Streptosporangium becharense: one gene and its partner. The protein of the gene in region 1 interacts with the protein of each later gene in a pairwise test. Links are inferred from orthologs where the notes say so. Each region holds a gene or a part of one and is shown in the gene's direction. Other genes may lie near its edges. The genes, in order: F4562_RS19840 and rpe.

Evidence for each region.
Region 2: the proteins of F4562_RS19840 (region 1) and rpe interact in binary tests that used the Escherichia coli proteins (3 or more experiments, as listed by UniProt). The link is inferred for Streptosporangium becharense from one-to-one orthologs.

What each region holds. Positions count from the first base shown.
Region 1 is NZ_JACHMP010000001.1:4,473,000-4,479,560, forward strand. The notes cover bases 3,763-6,561. They hold F4562_RS19840 (PfkB family carbohydrate kinase), read left to right. Parts: upstream 3,763-4,605; coding sequence 4,606-5,517; downstream 5,518-6,561. Other genes in these bases: F4562_RS19835 (SIS domain-containing protein), read left to right, coding at 3,763-4,427; F4562_RS19845 (LacI family DNA-binding transcriptional regulator), read left to right, coding at 5,530-6,561. Outside these bases: F4562_RS19820 (carbohydrate ABC transporter permease), read right to left, coding at 10-846; F4562_RS19825 (carbohydrate ABC transporter permease), read right to left, coding at 840-1,727; F4562_RS19830 (ABC transporter substrate-binding protein), read right to left, coding at 1,754-3,088; more of F4562_RS19835, read left to right, coding at 3,426-3,762. UniProt on the Escherichia coli protein: Catalyzes the ATP-dependent phosphorylation of fructoselysine to fructoselysine 6-phosphate. Functions in a fructoselysine degradation pathway that allows E.coli to grow on fructoselysine or psicoselysine.
Region 2 is NZ_JACHMP010000001.1:1,622,349-1,633,605, reverse strand. What follows is about bases 3,323-6,263. They hold rpe (ribulose-phosphate 3-epimerase), read left to right. Parts: upstream 3,323-4,436; coding sequence 4,437-5,090; downstream 5,091-6,263. Other genes in these bases: F4562_RS06945 (ABC transporter ATP-binding protein), read right to left, coding at 5,299-6,263; F4562_RS06955 (RsmB/NOP family class I SAM-dependent RNA methyltransferase), read left to right, coding at 3,323-4,301. Outside these bases: F4562_RS06970 (hypothetical protein), read left to right, coding at 1-1,029; def (peptide deformylase), read left to right, coding at 1,115-1,663; fmt (methionyl-tRNA formyltransferase), read left to right, coding at 1,669-2,598; more of F4562_RS06955, read left to right, coding at 2,604-3,322; more of F4562_RS06945, read right to left, coding at 6,264-6,357; F4562_RS06940 (ABC transporter ATP-binding protein), read right to left, coding at 6,429-7,430; F4562_RS06935 (ABC transporter permease), read right to left, coding at 7,444-8,424; F4562_RS06930 (ABC transporter substrate-binding protein), read right to left, coding at 8,553-10,346; F4562_RS06925 (ABC transporter permease), read right to left, coding at 10,364-11,257. UniProt on the Escherichia coli protein: Catalyzes the reversible epimerization of D-ribulose 5-phosphate to D-xylulose 5-phosphate.

The sequences.
Region 1 (6,561 bases):
GCGCCACGGTCACTTGCCCACCCCGTCGGCGAGCCCCTTGACGATGTAGCGCTGGCCGAAGATGAACAGCAGTACCACCGGGATGGCGGCGATGACCATGCCGGCGAAGACGACGGGGTAGTCGGTGCCGTGCTTGCTCATCAGGCTCGTCAGGCCCACCGGGAGGGTCTGCACTCCGCTGCCGCTGGTGAAGACCATCGCGAAGAGGTACTCGTTCCAGGCGAAGAGGATCTGCAGCATGACCGTCGAGGTGATGATCGGCTTGCACATGGGCAGGATGATCCGCCAGAAGGTCGTCCAGCGGCTGGCGCCGTCCATCTTGGCGGCCTCGTCGACCTCGTGCGGGAGGTCGACCATGTAGGCGCGGATGAGGAAGGTGGTGAAGGGCACCCGGAACGCGGTGTAGAGGATGAGCAACGCCCAGAAGGTGTTGTACAGGCCCATCGCCTGGAACATCTTCACCAGGGGGACGAGCGCCACGGTCGGGGTGAGCATGAGCCCGCCGAGGATCAGCGCGGTGACCGTCTTGCCGAACGGGATCTCCACTCGGGTGAGGCCGTACGCGGCCCAAGCGCTGATGAACACGGTGGCGATCGTCGAGGTCACCGTGACGAGCACGCTGGTGGTGAGGTAGTCGCTCACCCCGCGGTTCCACGCCTTCTGGTAGTTCTCGAAGCTCCAGTCGACGGGGAGGGCGAAGGGGTTGCCGAAGAGCTCGGCGTTGGTCTTGAAACCGTTGAGCGCCATCCACAGCAGCGGGTAGAGCACGATCACCGCGAGGCCGAGGAGGAAGGACCACATGAACACGCGTGCGATCACGCCCATGAAGTTCAGGCGTTTCACCATTCCACCCTTCTCCTGCGGGTGACCCACATCTGCGCCAGCGCGATGCCGAGCGTGATCACGAAGAGCACGGTGGCGATCGCGGCGGCGTAACCGAAGTTGTTGCGCACGAAACCGCTGCGGTACAGCCACGTCCCCAGCACCTGGGTCGAGTTGTTGGGGCCGCCGCTGGTCATCACCATGACCTCGTTGAACACCTGGAACGCGCCGGAGATGGTGACCATCATCATCAACCCGGTCATCTCACGCACCAGCGGGAGCGTCACGTGGAAGAAGCGGCGGATCGGCCCGGTGCCGTCGAGGGCGGCGGCACCGTAGATCTCCGACGGGATGCGCTGGATCGCGACGGCGAACAGCAGGGTGGAGTACCCGAAGCCCTGCCACTGGCTCATCGCGATGATCGCCGACATCGCGGTGCTCTCCTGGCCCAGCCACGCCTGGGTGAACTCCCCGAGCCCCACCGCCTTGAGCGCGTGGTTCAGCGGGCCCAGGTTGGGTTCGTAGATGAAGTAGAAGAGCAGGCCCGCGACGGTCAGCGAGATCGCCGAGGGGAGGAAGTAGATCGCCCGGAGGTTGCGCCGCCACCGATCGCTGCTGATGCTCTCGATGAGCGCGGCGAGCAGGAGCGCGCCGAACACCTGGAACACGATCGAGATGACCGCGTACAGCAGGTTGTTGCCGAACGACGTCCAGAAGATCGGGTCGTCGAGCAGCTTGGTGTAGTTCTTCAGTCCGACGAACTCCTGCTCGCCGCTGTAGATGTCCCACTCGAGCGCGCTGAACCCGAAGTTCTGCACGAGCGGCAGGTAGACGAACACCCCGACCAGCGCGAGGGCGGGGATGACCCACGCGAGCCCGAGTGCCCTTTGAAAGACGGCGCGCACCGGCACGCTCTCCTTTCGGATGGGGGCTACTTGGCGGAGTTCGATGCCTCGCGCACGCTTTCGAGGACCTTCTCCGGAGTCATGCCACCGCTGATGAGCCCCTCACCGCCGGCGAGCCAGGCGTCGGACACCTCGGGCACCGTCACCATGTCGAGCCAGCTGACCAGCTCAGGAGCCTGGTTGACGGCCTCGATGCCCTTGAACACGGGCTTGCTGGACGTCTCCTCCGTGACGGCGCCGATGACCGTGCTGGGCTGGCCGTACGGGGGAGAGGAGAGCGTCTTGGCGTTCTCGGCGTTCGTGACGAACTTCATGAAGTCGACGGCGAGCGCCGCGCGCGGCGACTTGGCGTTGACGAAGTAGCCCTCGGGGGCGCCCTCGATCGTCTTCGGGTTGCCCGCGGCGCCCTGGGGCACCGGCAGCGGGAAGATGCCGAACTCCTCGACCGGGAGCTTCTTCTCACCGGTCACCGAGTCGAACTCCAGGACCTCCTGGTAGTACATCGCGGCCTTGCCGTTGGAGAACGCCTCCTGCGCCGAGGTGTAGAGCACGCCGTTGGTGCCGTCGCGGGTGTCGGTGCACTCGGTGACGAGGGTCTTGAACTGCTTGAGCGCGTTGACGTAGCCGGGGTGGTCGAGCTTGGCCGTCTCGGGGTTGAAGTCGGCGCGGAAGACGTCGCTCGGCACGGAGTAGGCGAAGAGCTGCTGCATGTAGTGCAGGGCGGGCCAGCCGTCCTTGTTGCCGAAGGCGATGGGCTCGTAGCCGGCCTTGCGCAGCGGCGTGCAACTGCTGATGAGCTCCTCGAAGCTGGTGGGCACCTTGACACCGGCCTTCTCGAAGGCGGTCGTGTTGTAGCCCATGAACTTGCCGTTGTTGTACAGCGGGATGCCGTAGTACTTGCCGCCGAAGGCGAAGGCGGACAGCGACGCCTTGCTGAAGGTCTTGCCCCACTCGGTGTCGGGGCCGATCACCTTGCTGAGGTCGGCCGCACGGCCACCGCGCACGAAGTTCTCGGCCCAGTTGCCGGTCCAGGTGAAGAAGATGTCGGGCAGGGCGTCCGAGGCGGTGAGCGTCTTGGTCTTGTCCTTGATGCTCTGGTCGGTCTCCTGGATGAGCTCGATCTTCACCTCGGGATGCTGCTTCTGGTACGCCGCGGCGAGGTCCTTGAAGTAGGGCTCCAGGGGGTCACCGGCGAACTTGGTGAGGATGCTCAGGGTGCCGGAGAACTCCGGGGCGGCGGCGACGTCGGCCGCGGGGGCGCCGGCCGTCCCGCCTCCGCCTCCCCCTCCACCGCAGGCGCTGAGGGTGAGGACAGAGGTCCCGACGAGTGCCGCGAACGTCGTCAGTGCGCGAGGGCGCATGGCCTTCCTTTCTCTCGGGGGGAGAGGGGACCGCCGGTGCCGTGGCACCTCGGATCCGCCGTGTGGTGTCTCCGTCACGAACCGTTTGGTGTGGGCTGACTGTACAGACGTTCTGATACCGGTACCAGGTCTAGAAACAAGATCTTTTTTTGCGATGATGTTTGATGCTGTTACGTGACATGTAATGCCTGGTCAGACAGTAGTTCATCATCGAGGGTGCTTGCGCGGTTGACGCTGACCGCCTACTGTGCCAGCGTGACTCCAGCGTGATACCGGTATCAGTCGCCATAAGCCACGGAGCGACGCCGACCCCACGCACTCCCGAAAGGACACGATGATGCTCGGCTTCAACGAGCCCGAATTCCTCTCGCAGCTCGCGAGCACGGTGGCGCTTCGCCCCCAGATCGAGGAACTGGTCGACCGTCTGGTGGACGAGGGGTTCGACAACCTCTTCCTTGTCGGCGCCGGCGGAACCTACGCCCAGATGTGGCCGTACGAGCACCTCGCCCGGCGTAGCTCCACCCTCAGCGTACGCTCCGTCATCGCCGCCGAACTCATCGTCTCGGGTGACGCCTCCCTCGGTGAGCGCTCGGTCGCGATCTTCACCTCGGTCTCGGGCACCACCGACGACAGCCTCCGCGCCATCGAGTACTGCAAGGCCAAGGGCGTCTACACGATCGGCTTCACCGGCTACCCCGAGTCGCCCATCGCGCAGAACGTCGACATCGCCCTCATCTCCGAGCCGAAGGCCTGGCCCTTCGACCAGCAGATGCTGCTCTTCATCGGCCGGCTGCTCTCGCGCCGCGGCGAGTTCGACGGCTACGAGAAGCTCGCCGACGAGCTCGCGAACATCCCGCAGGTCCTCCTGGAGGTGGCCAAGCAGGCCGACTCCGCCGCCTCCGACTTCGCCGAGGCGCACAAGGACACCGACTACCACTTCCTCGTCGGCGGCGGGAACCTGTGGGGCTTCACCTACCTGTACTCCATGTGCATCCTCGAGGAGATGCAGTGGCTGCGCACCACCCGGGTGCACAGCGCCGAGTTCTTCCACGGCTCCCTGGAACTGCTCGAGGAGAACACGAGCGTCATCATCTTCCAGGGTGAGGACGAGACCCGCGCTCTCACCGACCGCGTCGAGTCCTTCGCCAAGCGCATCTCCAAGGACGTCACCGTCTTCGACACCCGCGACTACCCGCTCGACGGGATCAGCCCGGAGTTCCGCGGCCTGCTCGCGCCGCTCGTCCTCGACACCGTCATGGGCCGCGTCAGCAAGCACCTGGAGCGGGTCCGCGACCACTCACTCGACCTGCGCCGCTACTACCGCGTCATGGACTACTGAGCACCCGCCCCCGCCCGGACGACCACCCGGGCGGGGGCACCCCGCGTGCGGCCCCCGGCGGCCCTCCCCGGCACCCCCTCGCACCCGCCACAACCCACCGCCCGCGTACCCCGGTCGCCGCCGGCGTACGCGTTCCCTCCCGGGCCGCACACCGCGGCCCGCGCACAGGAGAACCCTTATGAGAGTCCTCGGCTTCGGCGACAACATCGTCGACCGGTTCGTCGACCGCGGCGTCGACTACCCGGGCGGCAACAGCGTGAACGTCGCCGTGTACGCCCACCGGCTCGGCCTCGAAGCCGGCTACCTGGGAGTCTTCGGCGACGACGACCTCGGACGCTTCCTGGCCGAGGCGATCGCGGCCCAGGGGCTCGCCGTCGACCGCTGTGTCGTACGGGCCGGCGAGAGCGGAATCTCCACCCTGCGCGTCGACGACGGCGACCGGATCTTCCTCGGCTGGAACGGCGGCGGCGTCACGGTGCGGGAACCGCTGGTGCTCGACGACGACCTGCTCGACTACGTGACCTCCTTCGACCTCGTGCACTCAAGCGTGTACTCCGGCAGCGAGAGCGAACTGCCGAAGCTCGCCGGACGCGGCACGCTGGTCAGCTTCGACCTGTCGAGCGAGGACGACTACCGCACCCCCGACTACCTCGACCGCGTCTGCCCGCACGTCGACCTGGTGCTGCTGTCCTGCTCCCACCTCGACGAGGCCGGCACCCGCGATCTCCTGGCCGACGTCGTACGACGCGGCGCCCGCCTCGCACTCGGCACCCGCGGCATGGACGGGGCCATCGCCCACGACGGCCGCGTCACCGTCAGCGCGCCGGCGCGCCGCGTGGCCGACCCGGGACAGATCGTCGACACGATGGGCTGCGGCGACGCCTTCCTTGCCGGATTCGAGGTCTCCCTGCTGCGCGCCGGCTGGTCGACCACCGCCGCACCGGGGCATGACATGATCGAACGTGCGCTGCGCGACGGCGCGGACGCCGCCTACGAGCAGTGCTTCGTCGAAGGCGCATTCGGCTACGGCAAGCCCACCGGGCAAGCGGTGATGGCTAGCATGTCGCCAGCCGCCGAAAGCCAGAAATGAGGAACACGTCCCATGCCAGCTGCTGACCGGGGTCAGGCGACGGGACCGCCGACGATCTCCGAGGTGGCCGCCGAGGCCGGCGTCGGCCGCGCGACCGCGGCCCGCACGCTCGGCGGGTATGGGTACGTCAGCCCCGAGCTCCGGGAACGGGTGCTCGCGGCGGCCGAGAAACTCGGCTACCGCGCCAACGCGCTCGCGCGCAGCATGTCCACGGGCGTGAGCCACACCCTCGGCGTGATCGTCGCCGACATCGGCAACCCCTTCTTCGCCGGGGTGATGCGCGGGATCTCCGACACCTCCCGGGCACGGGGCTTCGACACGATCGTGCTGAGCACGTACGAGGACCTCAGCCAGGAGATCGCCGCGACGAACGTGCTCATCGACAAGCGCGTCGACGGCGTCATCATCGCCTCCGCCGCGGTCCGCCGCAGCGAGGTCGCGCACATCAGGGCCGCGATGGACCGCGGCATCCCCGTCGTCCTCGTCGACCGCGCGGTCGCCTCGCTCGACCTCGACTCGGTCGTCATCGACAACCGCGACGCGGCGCGGGCAGCCGTCGAGATGCTCATCTCCGCCGGTCACCGCCGCATCGGATTCATATGGGGGCCGCCCGCAGCCGAGGCACCCGCGACCCGGCGCGAACTCCTCGCCGAGGCGTCCCGCAACCTGTGGACCGACGGGGAACGACTGCGCGGCTACCTCGACGCGCTCGACGACGCGCGCATCCCCTTCGACCCCCAGCTGGTGATGGTCGGACGCAAGACCGAGGGACGGGCGACCCAGGAGGTCGCCCGCATGCTCGCCCTCCCCGACCGGATCACCGCGGTGTTCTGCACCGAGACCGAGGCGGTGACGGGCGCCCTGCGGGCCCTGCGCGCCGCCGGGCTCTCCTACCCGCGCGACGTCGCACTGATCGGCTTCGACGACAGCGCCTGGGCCGCGGTCATGGAACCGCCGCTGACCATGATCGAACAACCCGTGCACCAGCTCGGCGCGAAGGCCGCTGAGGTGCTGCTCGACATCCTGGACGGCGCCGAACCCCGC
Region 2 (11,257 bases), 2.8 Mb from region 1 along the record:
CTGCTCTGGGTGGTCGCGGTCAACACCGGGATGCTGCGCATCTCCCGGGGCACGGTCACCCGCGGCCCGTTCGAGCCCTCGCCGGACCTGCCGCACCCGGTGCTGCTGGAGTTCTGGGACGGCGTGGTCATGGACGTCCTCGACCGCGCCGACGAGGACCTGACCGGGTCGCGGGTGATCGACGACCATCTGGCCGAGATGCTCGCCACACTGTACGCCGTGCGTGACGGCCTGTCCGCCGCCACCCTCGTCAAGGGCGTCCTGCAGTCGCACGAGGTGGCCTGCCAGGCCCGCCCGGCCGAGATGCGGGCGCTGGCCGCCGCGCTGCCCGGGCAGCTGGAGGCGGCGCTGTCGCTCCTGGGCTACTGCGGGCTCGTCGAGCGGTCGCCCGCGGGATGGCCCCGGCTCACCCCGCTCGGCGTGTGGGCCGTCCGGCAGGACCTGCTGCGCGAGGGCCACGACGCGCCGACCGGCGCCGAGGTCGCGGTGTTCGCCGGCATGTGCGCGGACGAGCTGGTCGAGGCGATCCTGGCGGGCTCCGCCGCCCCCAGCGCCGTCACGGTGTGGCTGGAGTCCCGCCACCCCGAGGCCGCCGCCCGCGAACTGGTCAAGATCGCCGCCTCCGGCACCGCGGGCCGGCGCGGCACCGCGGGCTCCATCCTGGAGGAACTCGGCCCCGAGGCCGAGGCCCCGCTGCGGGAGGCCCTCGCCGAGCCGGCCATGTGGCGTTACGCCGCCTCCTGGCTGCACATCCGCGACCTGCCCGCGCCGGCCCTCACGCCCGCCGACAACACCTGGCTCGCGGTCGACGCGCTCGCCGCCATGCTGGAGCGCGGCGACGTCTCCGAGGCGATATGCGAGTTCGACGCGCTCGAACCCGGCGAGGACCTGGTCCGCGTCGTCGAGGAGATGGCCCTGGCCGACCACCCCGACACGATCACCGTCCTCGACATGCTGGGTGCGCACCACGCCAACGCCGCGGTGGCCAAGTCGGCCCGCAAGGCCGCGATGAAGGCCCGTTCCCGCTAGGCCGCTTTCGTCCCGGCACGCCCGAGGGAGGCGGGCAGGGCCCTTAGACTTGGTGAATCCCCCCGTGAGCGTGAGGAGATCCTCGTTGGCCGTCAAGCCCATCCGCCTCTTCGGCGACCCGGTGCTGCGCACCCCCGCCGATCCGGTGAAAGACTTCGACAAGGAGCTGCGCAGGCTCGTCAAGGACCTCACCGACACGATGATGGACGCCCCCGGAGCCGGGCTGGCCGCGCCGCAGATCGGGGTCGGGCTGCGGGTCTTCACCTACTACGTCGACGACCAGCTCGGGCATCTGATCAACCCCAACCTCGACCTGTCCGACGAGGCGGACGAGGAGGGCGAGGAGGGCTGCCTGTCCTTCCCCGGCCTGTCGTTCCCCACGCCGCGGGCGGTGCGCGCCGTGGCCACCGGCTTCAACATGCACGGCGAGCCGGTGACCCTGGAGGGCACCGACCTGATGGCCCGCTGCTTCCAGCACGAGACCGACCACCTCGACGGTGTGCTGTTCATCGACCGGATGGACCCCCGGCAGCGCAAGATCGCGATGAAGGCGATCCGCGAGGCCGAGTGGAGCGGGCTGTCGGCCCCCACGTTCAAGTTCTCCCCGCACGCCACCCAAGGGAAGGCTCTGTAGGAAACGTGCGCCTGGTCTTCGCCGGAACCCCGGACACCGCCCTGCCGTCGCTGCGGGCCCTGCTCGACTCGCCCCGTCATGACGTCGTCGCCGTCGTCACCCGGCCGGACGCCCAGTCGGGCAGGGGCCGGAGGGTTCACCCGAGCCCCGTCGCCGAGCTCGCCGAGGAGGCGGGCGTCGAGGTGCTCCGGCCGCAGAAGGCCGGTGACCCCGCCTTCCTGGAGCGGCTGCGGGAGATCGGCCCCGACTGCTGCCCGGTGGTCGCCTACGGCGCGCTCCTGCCGCAGGCCGCCCTCGACGTCCCCCGGCACGGCTGGGTCAACCTCCACTTCTCGCTGCTGCCCGCCTGGCGCGGCGCGGCTCCCGTGCAGCACGCCGTGCTGCACGGCGACGAGATCACCGGCGCGTCCACCTTCCGGATCGTCAGGGAGCTGGACGCGGGCCCGGTCTACGGTGTGGTCACCGAGGAGGTCCGGCCCGCCGACACCAGCGGCGAGCTGCTGGCCCGCCTCGCCGAGTCCGGCGCGGAGCTGCTGCTGGCGACCCTCGACGGGATCGAGGACGGCAAGCTGGAGGCCGTGCCGCAGCCCGCGGACGGCGTGAGCCTCGCCCCCAAGATCGGTGTCGACGACGCCCGGGTCGACTGGGCGGCGCCCGCCATGCGGGTCGACCGTCTCATCCGGGCCTGCACCCCGGCCCCGGGTGCGTGGACCGGGTTCCGCGGCACGCGGGTCAAGCTCGGCCCGGTGCGTCCCGTCCCGGACGCCCCCGCCCTGGCCCCCGGCCGGATCGCGGCGTCCAAGCACTCCGTCCTGGTCGGCACCGCCACCCACCCGGTCGAGCTGGGCGAGGTGCAGCCGCAGGGCAAGCGCCTGATGCAGGCGGTGGAGTGGGCCCGCGGTGTGCGGCCCGGCGACGAGGATCGGCTGGCGTAGAGATCATGAACAGCGGGGGTAAGGGCGGCGGCGCTGCGCGCGGCGGCGATCACGGCTCAGGCGGCCGCGCACGCGGCCGGGGCGGTCAGGGCTCCGGCGGGCGTGGCGGCCAGGGGGCCGGCGGTAAGGGGTCCGCAGGCGCGGCTTCCGGGGGGCAGGGCTTCGGAGGGCAGGGTTCCGGTGGTCGCGGGGGTCAGGGCTCCGGGCGACGCGGCGGCGCTCCACGTCCGCAGGGCGGAGGCGCCGGGCGGCCGGGCGGCCGGGGTACGCGTCCGGCCAGGCCGGTCCGTGACGAGGCGCGCAACGCCGCCTACGACCTGCTGCGCGCCGTCGACGAGCGTGACGCCTACGCCAACCTGCTGATGCCCACGCTGCTGCGTGAACGCCGCCTGTCCGGGCGCGACGCGGGCCTGGCCACCGAGCTGGCCTACGGCACCCTGCGCGGTCTCGGCACCTACGACGAGGTCGTCGCCGCATGCAGCGACCGGGCACCGGAGGACATCGATCCGCCGCTGCTCGACGCCATCCGCCTGGGTGTGCACCAGCTCCTCAAGACCCGGATCCCCCCGCACGCCGCCGTCGGCACGACGGTCGACCTGGTGCGGCTGCGGGTGGGCGCCGGGGCGTCGAAGTACGCCAACGCCGTGCTGCGCAAGGTCTCCACCCGGTCCCTGGAGCAGTGGCTGGCGATCGTCGCCCCCGACCCGGCCGCCGACCCGGTCGGCCATCTGGCCGTGGCCCACAGCCACCCCCGGTGGATCGTCGACGCGCTGCGCGACGCCGTGGGCGGCGACGCGGACGAGACCGCCGCGCTGCTCGCGGCCGACAACGAGCGTCCCCGGGTGGCCCTGGTCGCCCGTCCCGGCCGGTCGACGGTCGAGGAGCTCGTGGCCTCCGGTGCCGAACCGGCCGCGTACTCCCCCTACGGGGCCTATCTCGCCGAGGGCGACCCCGCGGCGGTCCTCGCCGTGGCCGAGTCGCGGGCCGCCGTCCAGGACGAGGCCAGCCAGCTCGTGGCCCTGGCTCTGACGCGCGTCCCGGTCCCGGGCCGCGACTCCCGCTGGCTCGACATGTGCGCCGGTCCGGGCGGCAAGGCCGGCCTGCTCGACGCCATCGCGATCCACGGGGACCCCGCGGGCGTCCCGGCGGCCTCCGGCGCGTCCGCGCGGCCGGGCTCCGCTCCCGGGGCGGCCGGTCCGGCCGCCTTCGGCGGCGGCGCGCACCTGGTCGCCGCCGAGGTGCAGTATCACCGGGCCCGGCTGGTGTGGCGGACCACCCGCCAGGCGGCGGTGATCACCGCCGACGGCACCGTGCCCGCCTGGCGGCCCGGGGCGTTCGACCGCGTCATGCTGGATGCCCCCTGCACCGGGCTGGGAGCGCTGCGCCGCCGTCCCGAGGCGCGCTGGCGCCGCGACCCGAGGAGCCTGGCGGAGCTGGGCCGGCTCCAGCGCGACCTGCTGGGCTCCGCCGTCGACTCCGTCCGGCCCGGCGGCGTCGTGGCGTACGTGACCTGCTCGCCGCACCTGGCCGAGACCGTCACCGTGGTCGGAGACCTGCTGCGCCGCCGGGACGACGTCGAGACGCTGGACGCCCGCGCCTATCTCCCCGAGGTCGAGGGCCTGGGCGACGGGCCGTACGCGCAGTTCTGGCCGCACCGCCACGGCACCGACGCCATGTTCCTGGCGCTGCTGCGCCGCCGCTGAGCGCTCACCGGGACGCCCCGGCCATCCGGTCCGGGGCGTCCCGGTGAGCGCACCGCCCCCGGTGAACGCGGCGGCGCCCCCGGCGGACCCACCGGTGACCGGAGGTGCCGGCGCGCCTCGTAGAATCTGCCAATCATGGCCGTACAGATCTCGCCCAGCATCCTGTCCGCCGACTTCGCCCGTCTCGCGGAGGCGGCGGCGGCGGTGCCCAACGCCGACTGGCTGCACGTGGACGTCATGGACAACCACTTCGTGCCCAACCTGACCCTCGGCCTGCCGGTCGTCGAGTCCCTGCTCAAAGCGACCTCGACGCCGCTCGACTGCCACCTCATGATCGAGGATCCCGACCGGTGGGCCCCGGCCTACGCCGAGGCGGGGGCGGGCAGCGTGACCATCCACGCCGAGGCGGCCAAGGCCGCGGTGCGCACGCTGCGGCAGATCCGCGGCGCCGGCGCCAGGGCGGGGCTCGCGCTGAACCCGGCCACCCCCGTCGAGCCGTACGAGGACCTGCTCGGCGAGGTCGACATGCTCCTGCTGATGACCGTCGACCCCGGTTTCGGCGGGCAGAAGTTCCTCGACCTCGTGCTGCCCAAGATCCGCCGGGCTCGTGAGCTCATCGGCAGGCACGGCGGCCAGGTGTGGCTCCAGGTGGACGGCGGCATCGCCGTCGGGACGATCGAGCGGTGCGCCGAGGCCGGCGCGGACGTCTTCGTGGCCGGCAACGCCGTCTACGGCACGGACGACCCGGCCGGTGCGGTCGACGCCCTGCGCGCGCTGGCCGGCGGCTGACGGCCCGGGCGGGCGTCCCAGGGCGGGCGTCACGGTGAGTCCCACGGCGGGTGTCCCCTGAGTTCCAGGGCGGGCGTCACGGTGAAACGCGAAGACCTCCGTGCGGTGTGGAGCCTCGGGCACCTTCACCGCGTCGGAGGTCTTCGCCGTCGATCACGCCCCGCCGCCGGCGACGTCCGGGGACGGCACGCCCGGCGGGCCGGAGCGCCTATCCGAGAGGCTTCTTGACGGACCCCTTGAGAGGCCCCGTCTCGGACACCGCATCCGTCTGCGGGTGCGACGGATCGGCTCGCAGAGCCGGGTCCAGCACCACGTCATGGCCGTGCACGGTGGGCTCCTCGGGGAAGTGGCAGGCGGTCAGGTGCCCCTCGGCGTTGCCCTCCAGCCACACCAGGGGCGGCTCCTCCTGCGCGCACTTCTCCTGCGCCTTCCAGCAGCGGGTACGGAAGCGGCAGCCGGACGGCGGGTTGACGGGGGAGGGGACGTCCCCGGCCAGGCGGATGCGCTCGCGCGGCCGCTCGTCCTCCAGCACCTCCGGCACCGCCGACAGCAGCGCGTGCGTGTACGGGTGGCGGGGACGCTCGTACAGGGAGGTCCGGTCGGCGATCTCGACGATCTTGCCGAGGTACATGACCGCGACCCGCTGCGAGAAGTGCCTGACCACCGCCAGGTCGTGCGCGATGAACAGGAACGCGATGCCCAGGTCCCGCTGGAGGTCCTGCAGCAGGTTGATGACCTGCGCCTGGATGGAGACGTCCAGGGCGGAGACCGGCTCGTCGGCGATGATCAGCTTCGGGTTGAGGGAGAGCGCGCGCGCCACCCCGATGCGTTGCCGCTGGCCGCCGGAGAACTCGTGCGGGAACCGGTTGTAGTGCTCGGGGTTGAGGCCGACGATCTCCAGGAGTTCCCGGACCCGCTTGTCCCGGCCGCCCGGCGGGTTGATGCCGTTGATCTCCATGGGGCCACTGATGATGCTGCCCACGGTGTGGCGGGGGTTGAGCGAGGAGTACGGGTCCTGGAAGATCATCTGGATCTCGGCCCGGATGGGCTTGAGCTCCCTGCGGCCGGCGTGGCCGATCTCCTGCCCCCGGTAGCGGATGCTGCCGCCGCTGGGCTCCAGCAGCCGGGCGGCCAGCCGGCCGGTGGTGGACTTGCCGCAGCCCGACTCGCCGACCAGGCCCAGCGTCTCACCGGCGTGCACCGTCAGGTCGACGCCGTCGACCGCGTGAACCCGGCCGACCTGCCGCTTGATGACGAAGCCGCCCATGACGGGGAAGTGCTTCTCCAGCCCGGACAGCTCCAGCAGCGCCTCGCCGCGGGCCTCGCCGGTTGTCTCGCTCACTTGTGGATCTCCCTCTTCTGGGCGAGGGTCAGGTAGCACGCGTCGCCGTGGCCGCGGTGCGGGGACAGTTCGGGCCGCTCGGTCCGGCAGATCTCCGGACCGGCCAGCTGCATGTAGTCGCAGCGGGGGTGGAACGGGCAGCCGGCCGGGATGTTGATCAGGCTCGGCGGGGTGCCGCGGACCGGCTGGAGCGGCACGTCCACCGAGGAGCCCAGGCTGGGCATCGAGGCCAGCAGTCCCCAGGTGTAGGGGTGGCGGGGCTCATGCAGCACCTCCCTGACCGTGCCGCGCTCCACCGCCCGCCCGGCGTACATCACCAGTACGTTGTGCGCGGTGTTGGCGACCACGCCGAGGTCGTGGGTGATCAGGATGATCGAGGTGCCGGTCTGGTCCTGGAGATCCTTGAGCAGGTCCAGGATCTGGGCCTGCACGGTCACGTCCAGGGCGGTGGTCGGCTCGTCGGCGATCAGCAGGTCGGGGTCGCACACCAGGGCCATCGCGATCATCGCGCGCTGCCGCATGCCGCCGGAGAACTGGTGCGGGTAGTCGTCCACCCGCAGCTTCGGCTGGGGGATGCCGACCCGCGTCAGCATCTCGATCGCGCGCTGCCTGGCCTTCTCCCGGCTGGCGCCGGTGTGCTTGCGGTAGACCTCGCCGATCTGCCGGCCGATGGTGTGGTACGGCGAGAGCGCCGTCAGCGGGTCCTGGAAGATCATCGCGACCTTGTTGCCGCGCAGTTTCTCCATGGTGGAGCGGGGGGCACCGATCAGCTGCTGGCCGTCCAGCAGGATCTCACCGCTGATCTTGGTGGTCTCCGGGTTGTGCAGGCCCAGCACGGTCAGGTTGGTCACCGACTTGCCCGACCCGGACTCGCCCACGATCCCCAGCGTGGTGCCCTTCTCCACGTCGAAGGAGAGCCCGTTCACCGCGTGGACGACGCCGTCCTCGGTGTGGAAGTCGACGGTCAGGTCACGGACCGAGAGGAACGGAGTTGACACTTTCTTCAAGCTCCTAGCCCAGCCGCACGCGGGGGTCGATGACGGCGTACAGGATGTCGACGATGATGTTGAAGATGACGATCGCCCCGGCCGCGACGAGCACCGTCGCCATCAGCATGGGCAGGTCGGAGTTGGTGACGGCCCTGATCGAGAGCTGCCCGAGGCCCTGCAGGCCGAAGGTCGTCTCGGTGATGATCGCCCCGCCGATCAGGGTGCCGAGGTCCACGCCCAGGATGGTGATGATCGGTGTCAGGGTGCCGCGCATGGCGAACCTCAGCACGACCGAGCGGCCCGACATGCCCTTGGCCCGCGCGGTGCGGACGTAGTCCTCACCGAGCTGCTCCACCATCGTCGAACGCGTCATACGGGTGTAGTTGGCGGTGAAGATGATCGACAGCACCAGCCAGGGCAGCAGCAGGCCGGTCATCCAGGCGATCGGGTCCTCGGTGAGCGGCACGTACTTGGGCCGGGCGAATATCTGGTTCTGGTAGACGAGGAAGTACAGCGCGAGCGTGCCGATGAAGTAGATCTGCACCGAGGCGCCGATCAGGGACGACACGCTGGCGATCTTGTCCAGCGGCTTGCCCTGCCGCAGCGCCGCGATGATGCCCGTCGCCACGCCGAAGGTGAAGAAGATGACCGCGGCCCCGATGGTGAGCGAGACGGTCAGCGGGAGCCGGTCCAGGATCGTCTCGAACACCGGTGCCCGGTTGACGAAGGAGTAACCGAGGCAGGGAGCCGGGCAGTGGCCCAGGCCCTCGTAGTCGCGGCCGACGAAGATGCCGGCCAGCCAGGTCACGAACTGGACGACCACGGGCTTGTCCAGCCCGAGGTTGTGCCGCGCCTGCTCCAGCAGCTCGGGCGGGCAGACCTTGCCGCAGGAGAGTCTCGCCACGTCGCCGGGCACCATGAAGAAGAGGAAGAACGTGACCGCGGCGATGATCAGAAGGGTGACCGCGGCGCCGAGGAGGCGGCGGATGATGAATGGAAGCATTGCCTGTTTTCCCGAGGTGGCTGGGACCGCTGCGGGGCCTTCTCCGGCCCCGGCCGCGACCCCGTGAGAGGGGTTCTCCCCCGCACGGGATCGCGGCCCTTTCGGTGTCTCCTACGCTTTCGTGGGCGTCACTGCTTCACGAAGATGGTGTTCGGCGAGACGACCCACGACTGCGGGTCGATCTCGGCGCCGCCCACCTTGGAGCCGTGGAGCGTGTTGGCGATCCGGTTCTCCGCCACGACCAGGGGAGTGATCTTCTCCTGGATCTCCTTGTCCAGGGCCATCCACGCCGCATTGGCCGCGTCGAGGTCCTCCATGGCCATGATGTCGTTCATCTTCTTGGTGAGCTCTTCGTCCTTCAGGTGCGAGTAGTTCGGCGCACCGTCGCCGACCGGGCCGAAGATGACCGGCATGACCGTCGAGCCCGACGGCCAGTCGGCGCCCCAGCCGCCCCAGTACAGGTCGAAGTCGTTCTTCACCTTGCCGATGGAGTCGTAGTAGGTCTTGCGGTCCAGCGGCTTGGTCACGACCTTGATGCCGGCCTTCTCCAGAGCGTTCTTGATCACGATGGTGACCTGCTCCTGGACCGGGGTCTGGTTGTAGGCGTAGACGATGGTCGGCGTCGGGTTGCTCGACTCGGCCAGCAGCTGCTTGGCCTTCTCGATGTCACCTTCGGGCTTGGCGTCCTTGCCGAACAGGTCGTAGGCCTGGTAGCCGACCGTGGTGTTCTCGTTCAGGATCGTGGTGGGCAGCGCCGCGGCGGCCGGGCCGCCCATGACCTGCTGGATCTGCTTGGACGGCCAGGCGTGGTTGACGGCCTGGCGGATCTTGATGTCCTTCACCCGGTCGAGGTTGAAGTAGTAGTAGTTGCCGTACGGCGACGGGCTCTTCATCAGGCGCGGGGCCAGCGACGCGTCGCCGAGCACCTGCTGGAGCCGCTCCGGCGGGACGGTGGCGTAGAAGGTGAACGCCGTCTGGTCCGGGCCGGTGTCGGCCATCAGGCGGTCGGTGATCTGCAGGGCCTCCTGACCGAACTCCAGACGCCACTTGTCGGGGTAGGCGCCGCGGATCGGGTCGGTGGCCGGGTCCCAGTGCGGGTTGCGCTCCAGCTCCATCGACTTGTCGGGCACGTGGCTCTTGATGACGTACGGCCCGGCGGAGAAGGGCTTCTTGTCGTACTGTTCCTTGGTGTCCTTGGCCTTGGGCACGATGGCGTAGCCGCCCATGGCGAAGGCGTAGTTGGCGTCGGCGTGCGGCGTCTTGAACTTGAAGACGATCGTCTTGTCGTCGGGCGTCTCGATGGCGTCCAGGCGCTTGCCGTCGTACGGGCCCTTGTATGCCTTCTTGTGGTCGACCTCGGTCAGCCACTGCTGGACGTAGGTGGGGCCCTGGGTGATGTAGGGGGCGAACGTCCGCTCGATCGTCCACTTGACGTCGTCGGAGGTGATCGGCGTGCCGTCCTCCCACTTCACCCCGTCCTTGAGGGTGAAGGTCCAGGTCTTGCCGCCGTCGGAGGGGGTGCCGGCGTCGGTGGCCAGGTCGCCGACCAGCTTGTAGTCGCCCTTGGCGACGCGCTTGTAGCCGGTCAGGGTGCGGTGGACCAGCAGGCCGAAGTTCGTCATGGTGTTGACGTAGCTCTGGCCGGGATCGAGGTGGCCGATGTCGTCGCGGTCGATCATCGTGACCGTGCCGCCCTTGACGACGCCCTCCGGCGCGATGGCCGGGCCCTTGGAGTCGTCGGCGGTGCCGAGCGTGATCTTCGGGGGGGTGTAGGTAGCGGCCGGCGCCGCGGCGCCACCGGAGGCACCGGTGCCACCGCCGGGGGCCGCGGGGGCGCCCTGGTTGCCGGCGGCGCACGCGCTGGTCAGCGCGAGGACGCCTGCGGCGAGAACGGCCACTGCTGACCGCTTGCGCACTTTCATCTCTCTCCTATTCGGATCTATCGCTTGAGCTTGGGGTCGAAGGCGTCGCGGATCGAGTCACCGAGCAGGTTGAACGCGACCACGAAGACCAGGAGGGCGACACCGGGGAAGATCAGGTAGGTGATGTCGTTCATGTAGATCTCGGTCCCGCGCCGGAACATGCGGCCCCAGTCGGGGATCGGCTCGATCATTCCGACGCCCAGGAAGGACAGGGCCGCCTCGGCGGTGACCATCGCGGGCAGCAGCAGCGTCGACTGGATCAGGATCGGCGTCCACAGGTTGGGCAGCAGCTCCTTGAAGATGATGCGGGAGGGCGAGGCGCCGGTCACCTTGGCGGCCTCGACGAACTCCCGCTCGCGCATGGAGAGCACCTGGCCGCGCAGCAGCCGGGCGATGCCGGCCCACCCGAACGCCGTCAGCAGGCCGATGAGGGTCACCACCCGCAGCCAGATCGGGGTGTTCTCGTCCGGCTTGACGAAGAGGTTCTCCACCACCGGGATGAACGCGATGATGAACAGCGTCGAGGGGAACGACAGGACGATGTCGATCAGCCGGCCGATGAAGTAGTCGGTCCTGCCCCCGGCGTATCCGGCGACGATGCCCATGACGATGCCGATGATCGAGATGAGGACCGTCGCGGTCATCGCGATCGCCAGGGAGGTCCTGATCCCGTAGACGAGCTGCGTGAAGACGTCCCGGCCGAGGCCCGGCTCGATACCGAACCAGAACTCCGAACTGATGCCCCCGTTGGGCAGGACCGGGTAGCCGTAGTCGTTCAGCAGGCCCGGGTTCTCCTGCCCGTAGAGGGTGTACGGGTCCTTGCCGTAGAGCATGGAGATGACCGGCGCGAGGATCGCGACGAGGAGGAAGAAAATCACCACCCCGGCGGAGACGAGGCCGGTGCGGTCGCG